Regions from separate parts of the Streptomyces sp. NPDC021100 genome, predicted to be linked through region 1. Evidence: riboswitches for the same ligand, from Rfam matches in the RefSeq annotation. Region 1 holds a riboswitch; the other holds the start of a gene.
What was found. Region 1 has a riboswitch for thiamine pyrophosphate ahead of thiC (phosphomethylpyrimidine synthase ThiC). Riboswitches for the same ligand answer to the same signal wherever they lie in the genome.

Region 1 (7,793 bases):
ATGACGTTCCTCGTCTCCGAGGAGCTGTCCTTCCGTATCCCGGTGGAGCTGGCCTATGACAGCAGCGATCCCTACGCGGTGAAGTTCACCTTTCACCTGCCCGGCGACGCCCCGGTGACCTGGGCTTTCGCAAGGGAGTTGCTGCTCGACGGGTTGAGCCAGCCCTCCGGCGAAGGCGATGTGCACATCGCCCCCGCCTCCGCGCAGCACCTCTCGGACGTGTTCATCCGTCTGCAAGTGGGCGGCGAAGGCGCGCTGTTCCGGGCCGGGGCGGCGCCCCTCGTGGCCTTCCTGGACCGGACGGACCGCGTCGCCCCGCTGGGCGAGGAGCGCTCGGTCGCCGATTTCGACTACGACCTGGCCGCGGCGCTCGAGAGCATCCTCGCCGGCAACACCGAGGGGCAGAACGCCGGTTAACGTGCCGGTGCGCCGCCACCGCCCCCGGCCGGGCCCCCGGCGGGCCGCTCGACCGGCACCCGCTCGGTGCGCGGGACGGGACCGCCCGGCGCGGCGGCCGTACCCCGGTCGGGGAGCCCGGCCCCGCCGTCGTCGGCGCCCCCTGCGGCCCCCGGTGCCCGGCCGCCCCTTCCGCCGGGTCCGCTGGTTCCACTGGCCCCGCGGGTGCCGTCGATGCCGCCGGCGCCAGGGCCGCCGTCGAGACCGCCGCTCATGGACGACAGGAGCTGCCGCGCCAGGCCCAGGCCCGTACCGCCCAGGGTCAGCGCCTTGGCGAACGCCTCCGACAGGCCGTCCGCGCCGTTCAGCACCACCATGTGATCCACGCTTCCGAACGCCTGGGCGCCGGCCCCGACGATCTCGGGCCACTTCTCGGCCAGTTGCTGGGCGACCACCGCGTCCTGGTTCTCCGCCAGCGCCGCCGCCCTCGCCTTGATCGCCTCCGCCTCCGCCAGCCCCTTGGCCCGGGCCGCCTCCGCGTCCGCGAGGCCCCGGGCCCTGGCCGCCTCGGCCTCCGCCAGCCCGCGCGCCCGGGTGGCCTCCGCCTCGGCGAGCCCCTGCGCCTTGGCCGCCTCGGCCCCCGCCAGGCCCTGGGCCTTGGCCGCCTCGGCCTCGGCCACGCCCTGCGCCTGCCCGGACGCGGCCTCCGCCTCACCGGTGGCCCGCGTCGAGGCCGCCTCGGCCAGGCCGCGCGCCTTGGTGGCCTCCGCCTCGGCCGCGGCCTCCGTCTTCACGCGCGTCGCGTCGGCCGCGGCGGCCAGCTCCGTCTCCCGGGCCAGCGCCTGCGCCGCCGAGATCCGGGCGTCCCGCTCGGCCTCCGCCAGGGTGCGCGTCTTGTACGCGGCGGCGTCGGCCGGCTTCCGGACGTCCGCCTGGAGCTGCTGCTCCCGGCGCCGCGCCGCCAGCTCCGCCACCCGCGTCTCCTGGACCACGACCTCCTGCTGTGCCGCCGCCTCGGCCAGCGGACCGGCCTGCCGCGCCTTGGCCGCGGCGCCGTCCCGCTCGGCCTGGTAGCCGGCCTGGAGTATCTCGCTGTCCCGGGTGGCCTCGGCCATCCGCGCGGCCGCTGCCTGCTCGGCCTCGGTGGCCAGCCGGTCCGCCTCGGCCTGGGCGATCCGGGCGTCCCGGTGCACGGCCGCGGCGTGCGGCGCGGAGAGGTTCTTGATGTAGCCGGTCGGGTCCTGGATCTCGTGGATCTGCAGGGAGTCGATGATCAGGCCGAGCTTCTCCATCTCGGTGCCGGAGGCCGCCCGGGTCTCGCCCGTCAGCCGCTCCCGGTCGCGGATCATGTCCTCCACGGTCAGCCCGCCGACGATCGACCGCAGGTGTCCGGCGAACACGTTGTGCACCCGCTCGGACATGAACTTCTGCTGGTCCAGGAAGCGGCGGGCGGCGTTGGCGATCGAGACGAAGTCGTCGCCGACCTTGAAGATGACCACGCCATGGACCTTGAGCGGTATGCCCTGGTTCGTCACGCAATCCACGTTCAACTGCGCCTCGTTGAGGTCCAGGGACAGCTTGCGCACCACCTGCACCCCGGGCAGCACCAGCGTGCCCCGCCCGGTGACGATCCGGAAGCCCATCCCCTCCCCGAGGCCCTCCGTGCGGTGCTTCGAGCCGGAGATGACCAGCGCCTCGTTGGGCTCCGCGACGCGCCACATCAACTTGAACAGCCCTACCGCGAGGGCGACGGCCACCACGACGGCCCCCGCCACGATCCCGATGAACATGTCCCGTTTCCCCCTTTTGCGTTGCGGCCCGGTGGGCGCGTCGTGACCCGTCGGGCGCTGGTCACCGTCGGGCGGGTCACCCGTAGGCGGATGTCACATAGACCGTGCGGGGCGGCTGGTACTCCACGACCACCACGAGCGTCCCCCGCGTGATGCGCTCGCCCGGTTCCACCGCGTACGCCAGGAACGCCTCGGCGCCCCCGCGCACACGGAGCATCACCTCGCCGACCAGCCCGGGGCCGATCGCCCCCGTCACCCGGCCCGTCTCCCCGATCACGGCACCCCCCGTCCGGCCACCCCACCGACAAACACCTGCGAGCGGGCGCCCGCCGGCGCCCGTACCGCCCGGGCCCCGCCGCGCTAGCGCTTCGCCCGGCGGCGCCGGCCGCCACCGGACCGCGCACCGGTGCCGCCCCCGGGCCCGGTGTCCGCTCCCTCACCCTCAGTGTGCCGGTCGGCACTGACAACGAGCGCCGCCAGCAGTGTCGTCACCGGCACCGAGAGCACGAGCCCGATGCTGCCGACCAGCGTCCGTACGATCTCCTCCGCGACGATCTCGCTCGTGGCCACCGTTCCCACGCCGCTGTCGGCGATCGAGAACAACAGGAGCAACGGCAGTGACGCACCGGCGTACGCCATCACGAGCGTGTTGACGACAGAGGCGATATGGTCCCGCCCGATGCGCATCGCCGCACCGTACAATTTGCGCCAACTCGCCGAGGGATCCGCCTCCTTCAGCTCCCACACCGCCGAGGTCTGCGTGACCGTCACGTCGTCGAGGACGCCCAGCGAGCCGATGATGATCCCCGCCAGCAGCAGGCCCTGGGTCTCGATGCCCGGGAAGAGCCCGTGGACGAGTGCGGTCTGGTCGTCGGTGTTCCCCGTCAGCCGCGCCCAGTCGATGAACCACGACCCCAGCAGCCCGATGACCAGCAGCGAGGTGAGCGTCCCCAGGACCGCCACCGACGTGCGGGCGTTGAGGCCGTGGCACAGGTACAGCGCGATCAGCATGATCGCGCTGCCGCCGACCACCGCGACCAGCAGTGGGTCCGAACCCTGGAGCACCGCGGGGAGGATGAACAGCGTCAGCACGCCGAAGCTGATGACGAGGGCCACCAGTGCGAAGACGCCGCGCAGCCGTCCGATGGCCACCACCGCCACGGCGAACAGCCCGGCCAGCAGGCCGACCGGGAGGTCGCGGTCCACGTCCATGACCGAGTAGCGCAGGTTCTCGGGGGCCTTGGGGGCGTAGGCGAGGATGACCCGCTGCCCCACCGTGTACTGCCGGGACGCCCCGGGGTGCACGATCTCGGTGAACGTACGGCCCTTGTCGGGCCCCGAGGAGACTTCGATGACGGCCGACCGGCAAGGGCCTTCGGCCGGGGCCGGACCACCCGGCGCCCCTGCTCCCTGCGGCGGCGGAGCCTGACCGCCCCCCGGCGCCCCGGCGGCTCCCGCGCCCCCGGCGCACGCCACCTCCTCCTGTTTCACCACCCGCCCCGACTCCGTATGCCGGTCCAGCCCGAGCCCGCTGTGCGAGTGCGGCGGCGCGCCCCCCGGCCACAGCACCACCAGCCCCACCAGCACCGCCGCCGTGAACGGGATCAGCACCGCCGCGATCACCTTGCGCAGCCGGTGGGAGACGGGAGCGGCGGGGCCGTGGCTGTGACTGTGGCCATGATGGCCATGCCCGTGACCGTGCTGGCCATGACCGTGCCCCGCGTCCACCCCGAACCCGAACCCCTTCCGCCGCCTCCGCGCCCGTCCCCGCCCCCGCCCCCGCCCGCGACCATGGCCGGATCCATGCGGGGACGAGGGCGGCCGGGGCGGGGGAACGGCGTCGCTGGCGGTCATCGCCCGATCATCGCAAGCCCCTCTGGCACTCCGGCGCCGGAAGGCGCTAGCGTTGTGTCACCTTTGCAATCGCGGGAGCTCGGAGCACCGGGCTGAGAGGGCGCTGACCTCCGTACGAACGGTACGGAAGCCGCTGCGTCGACCGCTGAACCTGTTACCGGGTAATGCCGGCGTAGGGAGTTACGGTCATATGACCTCGCAGGACGCACGCACGTCTGCCGACCCGTCCACCACGCGACCGACGGCCGAGGCCACGGAACGCACCGGACAGATCGGACGGATCGGCTGGCACAAGGACTACGTCACCGGCTCCCGCCCCGACCTCCGGGTCCCGGTGCGCCGGGTGCACCTGACCAACGGACAGGACGTACAGCTGTACGACACCTCGGGCCCCTACACGGACCCGGACGTCACCACGGACGTCCGCCGGGGCCTGCCGCCGCTGCGCGAGAACTGGATCATCGGCCGCGGTGACACCGAGGAGTACGCGGGCCGCCCGATGCGCCCGGAGGACGACGGCATCAAGCACACGTCGCCGCGCGGCGGCCTGAAGAACCTCGACGCGGTCTTCCCCGGCCGCCCCCGCCAGCCCCGCAGGGGCCGGTCCGGCACCGCCGTGACGCAGCTCGCCTACGCGCGCCGCGGTGAGATCACCGAGGAGATGGAGTACGTCGCCCTCCGGGAGAACGTCTCCCCGGAGACCGTCCGCGAGGAGATCGCGGCCGGCCGGGCCGTCCTCCCGGCCAATGTGAACCACCCGGAGATCGAGCCGATGATCATCGGCAAGAAGTTCCTGGTCAAGGTGAACGCCAACATCGGCAACTCGGCCGTCACCTCCTCCATCGAGGAGGAGGTCGAGAAGATGACCTGGGCCACCCGCTGGGGCGCCGACACGGTGATGGACCTCTCCACCGGCCGCAACATCCACACCACCCGCGAGTGGGTGCTGCGCAACTCCCCCGTCCCCATCGGCACCGTGCCGCTCTACCAGGCGCTGGAGAAGGTGGACGGCAAGGCCGAGGAGCTCAGCTGGGAGATCTACAAGGACACGGTCATCGAGCAGGCCGAGCAGGGCGTGGACTACATGACCGTCCACGCCGGCGTACTCCTGCGCTACGTCCCGCTGACCGCGCGCCGGAAGACCGGCATCGTCTCCCGGGGCGGTTCGATCATGGCCGCCTGGTGCCTGGCGCACCACAAGGAATCGTTCCTCTACGAGAACTTCGAGGAGCTCTGCGAGATCCTCGCGGCCTACGACGTCACGTACTCCCTCGGTGACGGGCTCCGCCCGGGTTCGATCGCGGACGCGAACGACGAGGCGCAATTCGCCGAACTGCGCACGCTGGGCGAGCTCAATGCGATCGCGAAGCGGCACAACGTCCAGACGATGATCGAGGGCCCGGGCCATGTCCCGATGCACAAGATCAAGGAGAACATCGACCTCCAGCAGGAGATCTGCGAGGAGGCGCCGTTCTACACCCTCGGCCCCCTGACGACGGACGTCGCGCCCGCGTACGACCACATCACGTCGGGCATCGGCGCCGCGATGATCGCCTGGTGGGGCACGGCGATGCTCTGCTACGTCACCCCCAAGGAGCACCTGGGGCTGCCGGACCGCGACGACGTCAAGACCGGCGTCATCACGTACAAGATCGCCGCACACGCCGCCGACCTGGCCAAGGGCCACCCCGGCGCCCAGGAATGGGACGACGCGCTCTCCGACGCGCGGTTCGAGTTCCGCTGGGAGGACCAGTTCAACCTGGCCCTCGACCCGGACACCGCCCGCGCCTTCCACGACGAGACGCTGCCCGCCGAACCGGCGAAGACCGCGCACTTCTGCTCCATGTGCGGGCCCAAGTTCTGCTCGATGAAGATCTCTCAGGACATCCGCCGCGAGCACGGCGGTGACCTGGGCGCTACGGACATCGAGGCGGGGATGCGGGCCAAGTCGGAGGAGTTCGCCGCGTCCGGGAACAGGGTGTACCTTCCGCTCGCCGACTGACGGCGGGTGCGCCGGCCGGTGACGGGACCGGGGGAGCTCCGCTCGTGGGGCTGCCCCGGGCCGGCGGATTGTCCGGTTCCGTTGTTCGCCGTGAGACTGGCCGGATGAATGACATATCCCTGGGCAAGGGCGCCAACCGCGTGGTGCCCGTGACCGCTGTGCACGCCGTGCTCAGCTGGAAAGCCGTGCCGGGAGCGCCGGACGTCGATGCCACCGCCCTGCTCCTCACCGCCGGCGGAACGGTGCGCGGCGACGGCGACTTCGTCTTCTACAACCAGCCGCGGCACGCCTCGGGCGCCGTCGCGCACCGCGGAAAGCGGACGGAGGCGGAGGGGCTGGTCACCGATACCGTCCTGGTCGACCGGAGCGGTCTGGAGGCCGACGTCGAACGGGTCGTCCTCTGCGCCGCGGCGGACGGGGGGACGTTCGGCGAGGTGAGCGGGCTGACGCTGGAGCTGCTGGACGCCGTGACGGGTGCGGTGCTGGCCCGGTACGAGATGTCCGTCGGGCCGGAAACCGCGCTCGTGTGCGGGGAGTTGTATGTGCGGGACGGCCGCTGGAAGTTCCGTGCGGTCGGCCAGGGGTACGACACCGGGCTGGCCGGACTCGCCACCGACTTCGGCGTGGTGGTGGCGGGGGAAGCGGCGCCGGTGGCTCCCGTCGAGGAGTCTCTCCCCCTCGAACTGCGCGAACGGCTGGAGCTGCGCAAAGAACAGGTGTCCGTCAGCCTCAGGAAGCGGGGCGCCGACGGACTTCGGGCGCGCGTGATCCTGGTGCTCGACGCGTCCGGTTCGATGAGCGAGCTGTACGACGACGGTGTGGTCGCCGGTGTGGTGGAGCGGATGGCGGCCGTCGCCGCGCAGTTGGACGACGACGGCACGCTGGAGGCGTGGGTCTTCGCCGACCGCCCGGCCCGGCTGCCCGATCTGCGGCCGGCCGACCTGCCGGAGTGGATCTCCCTGCATGTGCGGCTCGACGACCCCTGGGAGCACGGGCTGGAGGAGCGCCGCGCCGGGCAGACCGACATGGGCCGCATCGGCTGGGGGAACAACGAGCCGAAAGTGATCGCCAAGGTCCGGAAGGACGTCCGGACGAACCCGTCCGCCGACCCGACCCTCGTCCTGTTCTTCTCCGACGGCGGTGTGTACGAGGACGAGCGGATCGAAGGGCAGCTCCGGGCCGCCGTGAAGGAGCCCGTCTTCTGGCAGTTCGTGGGGCTCGGGCGGGCCGACTACGGGGTGCTGGAACGGTTCGACACCCTGCCGGACCGTTCCCTCGACAACGTCGGGTTCTTCGCCGTGGACGACATCACCACCGTTTCCGACCAGGAGCTCTACGACCGGCTGCTGTCCCAGTTCCCCGCCTGGGTCGCCGCGGCCCGGCAGGCCGGTGTCCTCGGACCGGACGCCTCCCGTCCCGCGCCGTGAGCCGACACGGGCCTCACTCCCGGCCGTTGGGCTTCCCGAGCTCCGGACCGGTGTAGTCCGGGCTGGTGAAGCGGGGCCGGAGGTGGGGACCCGGCTGCTCCTCGTGGCTGGAGAAGCCCGGGCTGGAGAAGCCCAGCCGCGAGGTGCGGCCCCGCTCCTCCCGCGGTCCCGGCACGTACGAGGAGTCGGGCGCCACGGGTGCGTCGGCCAGGGCCTGGCGCAGGAAGGGCAGGAGGCCGCGGTGCAGCAGGGCTTCGTGCCAGGCGTCCCGGGCCCGGTCGGCGTCCAGTTCGAGCCGGGGGACACGGGAGGGGCCGGCGGCGG
Region 2 (7,793 bases), on a different contig from region 1:
CCTTATCGCGGCTTCGCCGCTCGTCCTCAAACGCCGGACGGGCTGAAATCAGCCCGTCCGGCGTTTGAGGACAGCGCGCGCAGCGCGCTTCGGGGGTGCGGGGGCGGAGCCCCCGCAAGAAACGGTGAAAGGGCGGGACCGGGGCACCACCCCTCAGCGCGCGCTGAAAGCCGGCCGCTCCGGATCCAGGACCGCCAGGCCCGCCGTCGGCGACGACGCCTCCGCGAAGTGCCGGCGCGGGATGCGGCCCGCCCGGTGTGCGAGGCGCCCCGCCTCGACCGCGTGCCGCATCGCCTCCGCCATCAGCACCGGCTCCTGGGCCCGCGTCACCGCCGACGCGAGCATCACGGCCGCGCACCCCAGCTCCATGGCGAGGGCCGCGTCCGAGGCCGTGCCGGCGCCCGCGTCCAGGATGACGGGGACCTTGGCCCGCTCGGTGATGAGCTGGAAGTTGTGCGGGTTGCGGATGCCGAGGCCGGAGCCGATGGGGGAGCCGAGGGGCATGATCGCGGCGCAGCCGACGTCTTCCAGGCGGCGGGCGAGGACCGGGTCGTCGTTGGTGTAGGGGAGGACGGTGAAGCCGTCGTCGACGAGGATCTCCGCCGCGTCGAGCAGTTCGATCGGGTCGGGGAGCAGGGTGCGCTCGTCGGCGATGACCTCCAGCTTCACCCAGTCGGTGCCCAGCGCCTCGCGGGCCAGCCGGGCGGTGAGGACGGCCTCGCCGGCGGTGAAGCAGCCGGCGGTGTTGGGCAGCACCCGGATGCCGTGCCGCTCCAGGACCGAGAGGACCGAGCCGCGGACCGCCGGGTCGAGGCGGCGCATCGCGACGGTGGTCAGTTCGGTGCCGGAGGCGAGCAGGGCCCGTTCCAGGACGTCGAGGCTGGGCGCCCCGCCCGTTCCCATGATCAGGCGGGAGGCGAACGGGGTGCCGGCGATGGTGAGCACGTCGTCCGCCACGTCAGCCTCCCTGCACCGCGGTGAGGACCTCGACGCGGTCGCCGTCGCGCAGGGGCGTGTCCGCCCAGCTGCCGCGCGGGACGACGGCCTCGTTGACGGCGGCGGCCACGCCGCCCGGGGAGCCGGGGCGGCCGGTGAGGCCGGTGACGAGGGCGGCGAGGGTGGTCCCGGGCGGGACGGCGCGCCGCTCGCCGTTGACGTGGATGGTGTGGACGTCGGTCATGCGGAGGGCTCCTGGGCGAGGGCGGAAGGGGCGGCGCCGGGTGCGGCGAACCGGCGGGGGGTGAACGGGCGGGCCTCCTCGGGCAGCCGCCCGGTGGTGAGCACCTCGGCCATGACGTCCCCGGTGAGCGGGGTCAGCAGGACGCCGTTGCGGTGGTGGCCGGTGGCCAGGTGCAGGCCCGGCAGGTCGGTCGGGCCGAGGAGGGGCGCGTTGTCGGGGGAACCGGGGCGCAGCCCGGCGGAGGTCTCGGCGAGCGGCAGTTCGGTGAGGCCGGGCACCAGCTCGTGCGCGTCGCGCAGCAGTTCGTAGACGCCGCCGGCGGTGACGGTGGTGTCCCAGCCGAGCTCCTCGGTGGTCGCGCCGATCACCAGCTCGCCGTTCTCCCGGGGCACCAGGTAGACGGGATTGCCGCGGACGACCGCCCGGACGGTGCGGGAGAGGAACGGCCGGTACGCCTCGGGGACGCGCAGCCGCAGGGTCTGGCCCTTCACCGGGCGGACCGGTGGCAGGACGGCGTCGGGCAGCCCGGCCATCCGTCCGCTGTGGCTGCCGGCCGCCAGGACGGTCTGGCCGGCGGCGATCCGCTGTCCGTCGGCGAGTTCGGCGCCCGCGGCCCGGTCGCCGTCGAGCAGCACCCGGGTGACGGCCGCGCGGTGCAGGGTCACCCCGGCGCGTTCGCAGGCGGTCAGCAGGGCGGCGGCCAGCCGCCGGGGGTCGGTCTGGTGGTCGCCGTCCACCCGCAGGCCGCCCTGGACGCCCGGGGCGAGCATCGGCTCCAGACGGCGGCACTCGCGGCCGGTCAGCCACTCCGCCTCCAGCCCGCAGCGCCGCTGGAACGCGCCGAGTTCGCGCAGGTGGGCGCGGTCGTCGGCGTCGAGGGCCACGGCGAGGGTGCCGCAGGCGCGGTAGCCGGTGTCCCGGCCGCTCGCCTCCTCCAGCTCGGCCGTGAACGCGGGGTAGCGGCGGGCCGAGGCCAGGTTGAGGGCGAGCAGCGCCTGCTCGCCGTAGTGCAGTTCGGTGACGGCGGCCAGCATCCCGGCGGCCACCAGGGCGGCCCCGCCGCCGGGCGCCGGGTCGGCGACGGCGGTCCGCAGGCCCCGCTGGGCGGCCCGCCAGGCGGTCACCAGGCCGATGATCCCGCCGCCGGCCACCAGGACGTCGTACGGTCCGGTGCGCAGAGACGCGTGCATGGGCGTCCAGCCCCTCCCTTCGCCGGCATGACCCGGATCAGGTTCGTACGGTCGGAGGCCGTCCAGCCTCCCTCTCAGCCCGGTCCGTCCGGGCTCCCGCGAGTGCTTGTGCACCGGCCACCCTAGTACGGGCCGCGAACGCGGCGGAAGGCGGCGGGCACCGCCCTGGGGGCGCGCGGCGCGGGGGTGTTGTGTCGGAGGTCTCGCCGCACGGTGCTCCGGCGGACCTCGTCCGCCCGCCTACAGTGATCGGGTGAGTGAGCAGACGAACACCCGCAGTGGTACGGCCCCCGACGAGCCGGCGGGAGGCACGGCGCGGCGGCGCGTCGTCGTCGCCGGCGCCGGCATGGCCGGCGTGCAGACCGCCGTCGCCCTCCGCGAACAGGGCTGGGAGGGCACGATCACCCTGCTGGGCGCCGAACCCCACCCGCCCTACGACCGGCCTCCGCTGTCCAAGTCGGTGCTGCTCGGCAAGGCGGACGGGTCCGCGTTCGAGGTCGACTTCGCCTCCCTGGACATCGAGCTCGCACTCGGCCTGGAGGTCACCGGGCTGCGCGCCGCCGACCACGAGGTGGACACGCCGCGCGGGCCCGTCCCGTACGACGTCCTGGTGGTGGCCACCGGCGCCGAGCCGGTCCGGCTGCCCGGCGCCGAGGACCTGCACGGCGTCCACCTGCTGCGCACCCTGGACGACGCGGAGCGGCTGCGGCCACTGCTGGAGCGGAAGGGCGACGTGGTCGCCGTCGGCGCCGGCTGGATCGGCGCCGAGTTCGCCACCGCCGCCCGCGAGGCCGGCTGCCGGGTGACCGTCGTCGAGGCCGCCGACCGCCCGCTCGCCGGCGCGCTGCCCGCCGAGGTCGCCGCGCACATGGCCGGCTGGTACGAGCAGAGCGGCGCCCGGCTGCTCACCGGCGCCCGGGTGGCCGCCCTGGAGCCGGGCGCCGTGCTGCTGGCCGACGGCACCCGGCTGACCGCCGACGCCGTCGTCGTCGGCATCGGCGCGCGGCCCGCCACCGGCTGGCTCGCCGGCTCGGGCGTCGAGCTCGCGGCGGACCGGTCCGTCGTCACCGACGACCGGCTGCGGACGTCCGTCCCGGACGTGTACGCGGTCGGGGACTGCGCCTCCTTCCCCTCCGCGCGGTACGGCGAACGGCTCCTCGTCCACCACTGGGACAACGCCCTGCAGGGGCCGAAGACCGTCGCCGCGAACATCGTGCACGGGCCGGCCGAGGGGCCGGTCTACGACCCGGTGCCGTACTTCTGGTCCGAGCAGTTCGGGCGGTTCGTGCAGTACGCGGGGCATCACGCGGCCGCTGACGAGCTGGTGTGGCGGGGGGATCCGGCGGGGGCGGCGTGGACCGTGTGCTGGCTGCGGGGCGGGGTGCTGGTGGCGGTGCTGGCGGTGGGGCGGCCGCGGGATCTGGCGCAGGGGCGGAAGCTGATCGAGCGGGGCGCGGTGGTGGACCGGGGGCGGGTGGCCGATCCGGCGGTGCCGCTGAAGGCGGCGGTGGGGTGAGGTGTGCCCCGGTCCCTCCCCTTCGCCGATTCCTGGGGGCAAGCCCCCGGACCCCCTTGTCGCGGCGAAGCCGCGTTGCCGCGGGACACACCCTCGGGTGTCCCCGGGTACCGACTCCCCCCGCAGGATGGCACGCTTGTCCCGTGACCGAGATTGACACGAAGACCGATGCCCTCGTTTCCGAGTGGCTCACCCTCCCCGACATCGCCGAGATGCTCGACGTGGAGGTGACGCGCGTACGGCAGTTGGTGAAGGAGGGCCAGCTGATCGCCGTGCGCCGCGGGGAGAACCGGGTGCTCCAGGTGCCCGCCGCCTTCATCGGCGAGGGCAAGGTGGTGAAGGGCCTGGCCGGGACCTTGACGCTGCTCAAGGACGACGGGTTCACCGACGAGGAGATGCTGGAGTGGCTGTTCACTCCGGACCCCACCCTGCCGGGCACGCCCGCGCAGGCGCTGCGGGAGAATCGCGGCACGGAGGTGAAGCGGCGCGCCCAGGCGCTCGCCGTCTGACCGTTCCGCAGTGAACAGCCCGCGGTGCGCGGGCGGGCCCGTCCCGTCCGCGCACCGCCGACCCCGGGGGGAACAACCCGATGTCCGCCACCGCCCGTACGCTCCCGTACGCCCCGACGGCCCGTGCGGCTCTGACCGGCGCCCGGCTGTACCTGTGCACCGACGCCCGCAAGCGCCAGGGCGACCTGCCGGAGTTCCTGGACGCGGTCCTCGCCGGCGGTGTGGACGTCGTGCAGCTCCGTGACAAGGGCATGGAGGCCGGTGAGGAGCTGGAGCACCTGGCCGTCCTGGCCGACGCCGCCCGCCGGCACGGCCGGCTGCTCGCGGTGAACGACCGCGCCGACGTGGCCCACGCGATCCGCTCCGACGTCCTGCACCTGGGCCAGGGCGACCTTCCCGTGCCCGCCGCGCGCGCCATCCTCGGCGACGACGTGCTGATCGGCCGCTCCACGCACAGCGAGGCGGAGGCCGAGGCGGCGATGCGCGAACCGGGCGTGGACTACTTCTGCACCGGCCCCTGCTGGCCCACCCCCACCAAGCCCGGCCGCTCCGCGCCCGGCCTGTCCCTGGTGCGGCACACCGCCGCGCTGCGGCCCGAGCGGCCCTGGTTCGCCATCGGCGGCATCGACGAGAGCAACCTGGACGAGGTCCTGGACGCCGGGGCCCGGCGTGTCGTCGTCGTCCGCGCCCTCACCGAGGCCGACGACCCCGGTGCCGCCGCGGCCCGCCTGGCCCGCCGGATCCGGGAACGCGACTGATCCTCCGGTAGGTTGTCGTGTTCGCGTCCAATGGGCGGTGTGACGTGGAACACGACGAAGGAGAACGGGCAGTGCGCAAGGCGGCACAGATCACGGGGGCGGCGCTCATCGCCGCTGTGCTGATGACGGGGTGCTCCAGCGGGAGCGACGACAAGGACGGCAAGAAGGCCGACGCCAAGCCGGAGCAGTCGGCGGGACAGTCCGCCGCTTCGGGCCAGGACGGCGGGGGCGCGAAGGGCGATGGGTCCGAGGACAAGCTCATCGGCTCTCCCGGGGGCGCCTACCTGGCGCAGTCCGCCGAGGGACCGGTCGCCCTGACGATCGTCGCCGGGCAGGCGGCCCTGGCGTCCGACGGCGGCAAGCGCACCTGCTCCGGCACCCTCAGCGGGAAGTCCCTCACGCTCAAGTGCTCGGACGGCGGCGACAAGCGCACGAGGGGACTCATCGAGAAGTCCGACGCCACCTCCATGGTCGTCTTCTGGGAGGGCGGGCCGAAGGAGACCTTCACGCGGCAGAGCGGCGGTGCCAAGCTGCCCGGCCTGCCCCAGCTCGGCGGCTGACCCCGCCTCAGCCCGTCCGCAGCATCTGTGCCGCCGCCAGCTCGCGGTAGGCGGCACAGCCGGACAGCAGGTCCTCGTGCCGGCCGGAGGCGACGGCCCGGCCCTCCTGCAGGACGACGATGCGGTCGGCGTTCTGCACGGTGGACAGCCGGTGGGCGATCACCAGCAGCGCGCACTCCTCGGTGATCTCGCGCATCACCCGCCCCAGCGCCAGCTCGTTGACCGCGTCGAGCTGGGACGTCGGCTCGTCCAGCAACAGCAGCGCGGGGCGCGTGAGCAGCGCCCGGGCCAGGGCGACCCGCTGGCGCTCGCCGCCCGAGAGCGTGGCGCCCCGCTCGCCGACCGGCCCGTCGAGCCCGCCCGGCAGCCGGTCCACCACCTCGTCCAGCCGGGCGAGTCCGACCACCCGCCGCACCTCGGCCCGGCTCGCCCCCGGCGCCGCGTAGGTGATGTTGTCCCACAGGGAGCCGTGGACGACGTGGGTGTTCTGGTCGACGACGGCGATGCGCGCCCGGCACTCGGCGCGGGTCATCCGGGTGGCCGGGCGGCCGTCGAACAGCAGCCGGCCGGCGTCCGGTTCGTAGAAGCGGGCGGCCAGCGCGAAGACCGTGCTCTTCCCCGCCCCCGACCTGCCCACCAGCGCGACCTGCCGGTGCGGCGGCACCTCCAGCGAGATCCCGCGCAGCACCGGCCGGCCGGGGCGGTAGCCGAACCGGACGTCCTCCAGGGCCAGGACGGGTGGGGGAAAAGGGGCGGGGGAGAGTACGGGTGGGGCCGGTTCCGGGGCCGCCGCCTCCCCCTCCGCTCCTTCCGCTCCTTCCGTACCCACCGCTTCCGCCCCCGCCGGTTCCACCGGAAGCGCGAGCGCCTCCTCCACCCGCCCGAGCGCCCCCACACCCCGCTGTACCAGCCCCGCCGCATGGAACACCGACGACAGCGGCACCACCAGATAACTGGCGTACAGCAGGAAGGCGACCAGGTCGCCGAGGCTGTGCGTGCGCCCGTCCACCCGCAGCCCGCCGATCACCAGGACGAGCAGGAACGAGCCGTGCACGGCCAGTTCGACCGCCGGACTCATCACCGCCGCCAGCCGCGCGGTGCGCACCCCGGCGCCGTACGCCGCGTCCACCCGCTCCCCGATCCTGGCGGCCTCCCGCCGCTCCGCCCGGTGTGCCCGGACCATCGGCACGGCGCCCAGGGCCCGTTCGAGTTCGGCCGCGACGGCGCCGACGGCGTGCTGGGTCCGCTCCGAGGCCGTACGGAGCCCGGCGAGGACGCACATCACCACCGCGGCCGCCGCCGCCACCGTGAGGGTGACCAGGAGCAGCAGCAGCGGGTCGAGCCAGAGCATCAGCGCCACCGCCCCCGCCGACGCCAGCGAACCGGTGACCAGGTCCACCAGCGCCCGGGAGAGGACCTCGCGCAGCACGGTGGTGTCGACGGTGACCCGGGAGACGAGGTCGCCGGTCCGGTGGTGCTCGTACTCCCGCATCTCCAGCCGCAGCAGCCGGCCGACCAGACGGTGGCGCAGCCCGCGGACGACGCCCTCGCCCATCCGCTCCTGGAGGAAGCGGCCCACCGCCGCCGTGCCGGCCTCGGCCACGAACAGCGCGGCCAGGAACAGCAGCGGCCACAGCGGCCGGCCGCCCGCGCTCGCGTCCACGATCCGCTGCGCGAGCAGCGGCTGCGCCAGCCCCAGCGCCGACCCCACCAGGGTGAGGACGATGGCGGTGGCCAGCGCCGGGCGGTGGCCGGCGGTGAGCCGGTACACCGTGCGGACCGCACCCGGCCCGCGCCGCCGCCCGGTCCCGGCCGGCGTCATGGCGGCGGTCGCTTCCGGGGCGCCGAGGCGGGGGCCACGGCGAGCAGCCGGCTGAAGTAGTCGTCCGGAACCCCCTCGTCCACCGGCCGCCCCTCCGCCTCCACCCAGGCGTGCGCGCTGAACGGCGGCACCTTGCGCACCCCCGTGCACCACGTCGGCCAGCAGCCGCCGAACCGGCACAGCAGGGCCGTGCCGATCGAGCGCGGCAGGCAGCCGCGCGGCCCCGCGCAGTACAGGCTGGCCGCGCACACCGCCCGC

Region 2: another riboswitch for thiamine pyrophosphate. It lies ahead of thiO (glycine oxidase ThiO); the one in region 1 lies ahead of thiC (phosphomethylpyrimidine synthase ThiC).

What each region holds. Positions count from the first base shown of each region.
Region 1 is NZ_JBIRQH010000003.1:360,851-368,643, forward strand. It holds gene ACH4PU_RS08320 (SsgA family sporulation/cell division regulator) at 1-417, shown strand, start outside; gene ACH4PU_RS08325 (SPFH domain-containing protein) at 414-2,186, opposite strand; gene ACH4PU_RS08330 (hypothetical protein) at 2,263-2,463, opposite strand; gene ACH4PU_RS08335 (YibE/F family protein) at 2,547-4,040, opposite strand; TPP riboswitch at 4,102-4,236, shown strand; gene thiC (phosphomethylpyrimidine synthase ThiC) at 4,231-6,042, shown strand; gene ACH4PU_RS08345 (VWA domain-containing protein) at 6,147-7,469, shown strand; gene ACH4PU_RS08350 (hypothetical protein) at 7,483-7,793, opposite strand, start outside.
Region 2 is NZ_JBIRQH010000015.1:63,589-71,381, reverse strand. It holds gene ACH4PU_RS24765 (thiazole synthase) at 154-957, opposite strand; gene thiS (sulfur carrier protein ThiS) at 959-1,180, opposite strand; gene thiO (glycine oxidase ThiO) at 1,177-2,370, opposite strand; TPP riboswitch at 2,368-2,480, opposite strand; gene ACH4PU_RS24750 (NAD(P)/FAD-dependent oxidoreductase) at 2,624-3,886, shown strand; gene ACH4PU_RS24745 (helix-turn-helix domain-containing protein) at 4,030-4,395, shown strand; gene thiE (thiamine phosphate synthase) at 4,476-5,153, shown strand; gene ACH4PU_RS24735 (hypothetical protein) at 5,225-5,713, shown strand; gene ACH4PU_RS24730 (ABC transporter ATP-binding protein) at 5,721-7,535, opposite strand; gene ACH4PU_RS24725 (lasso peptide biosynthesis B2 protein) at 7,532-7,793, opposite strand, start outside.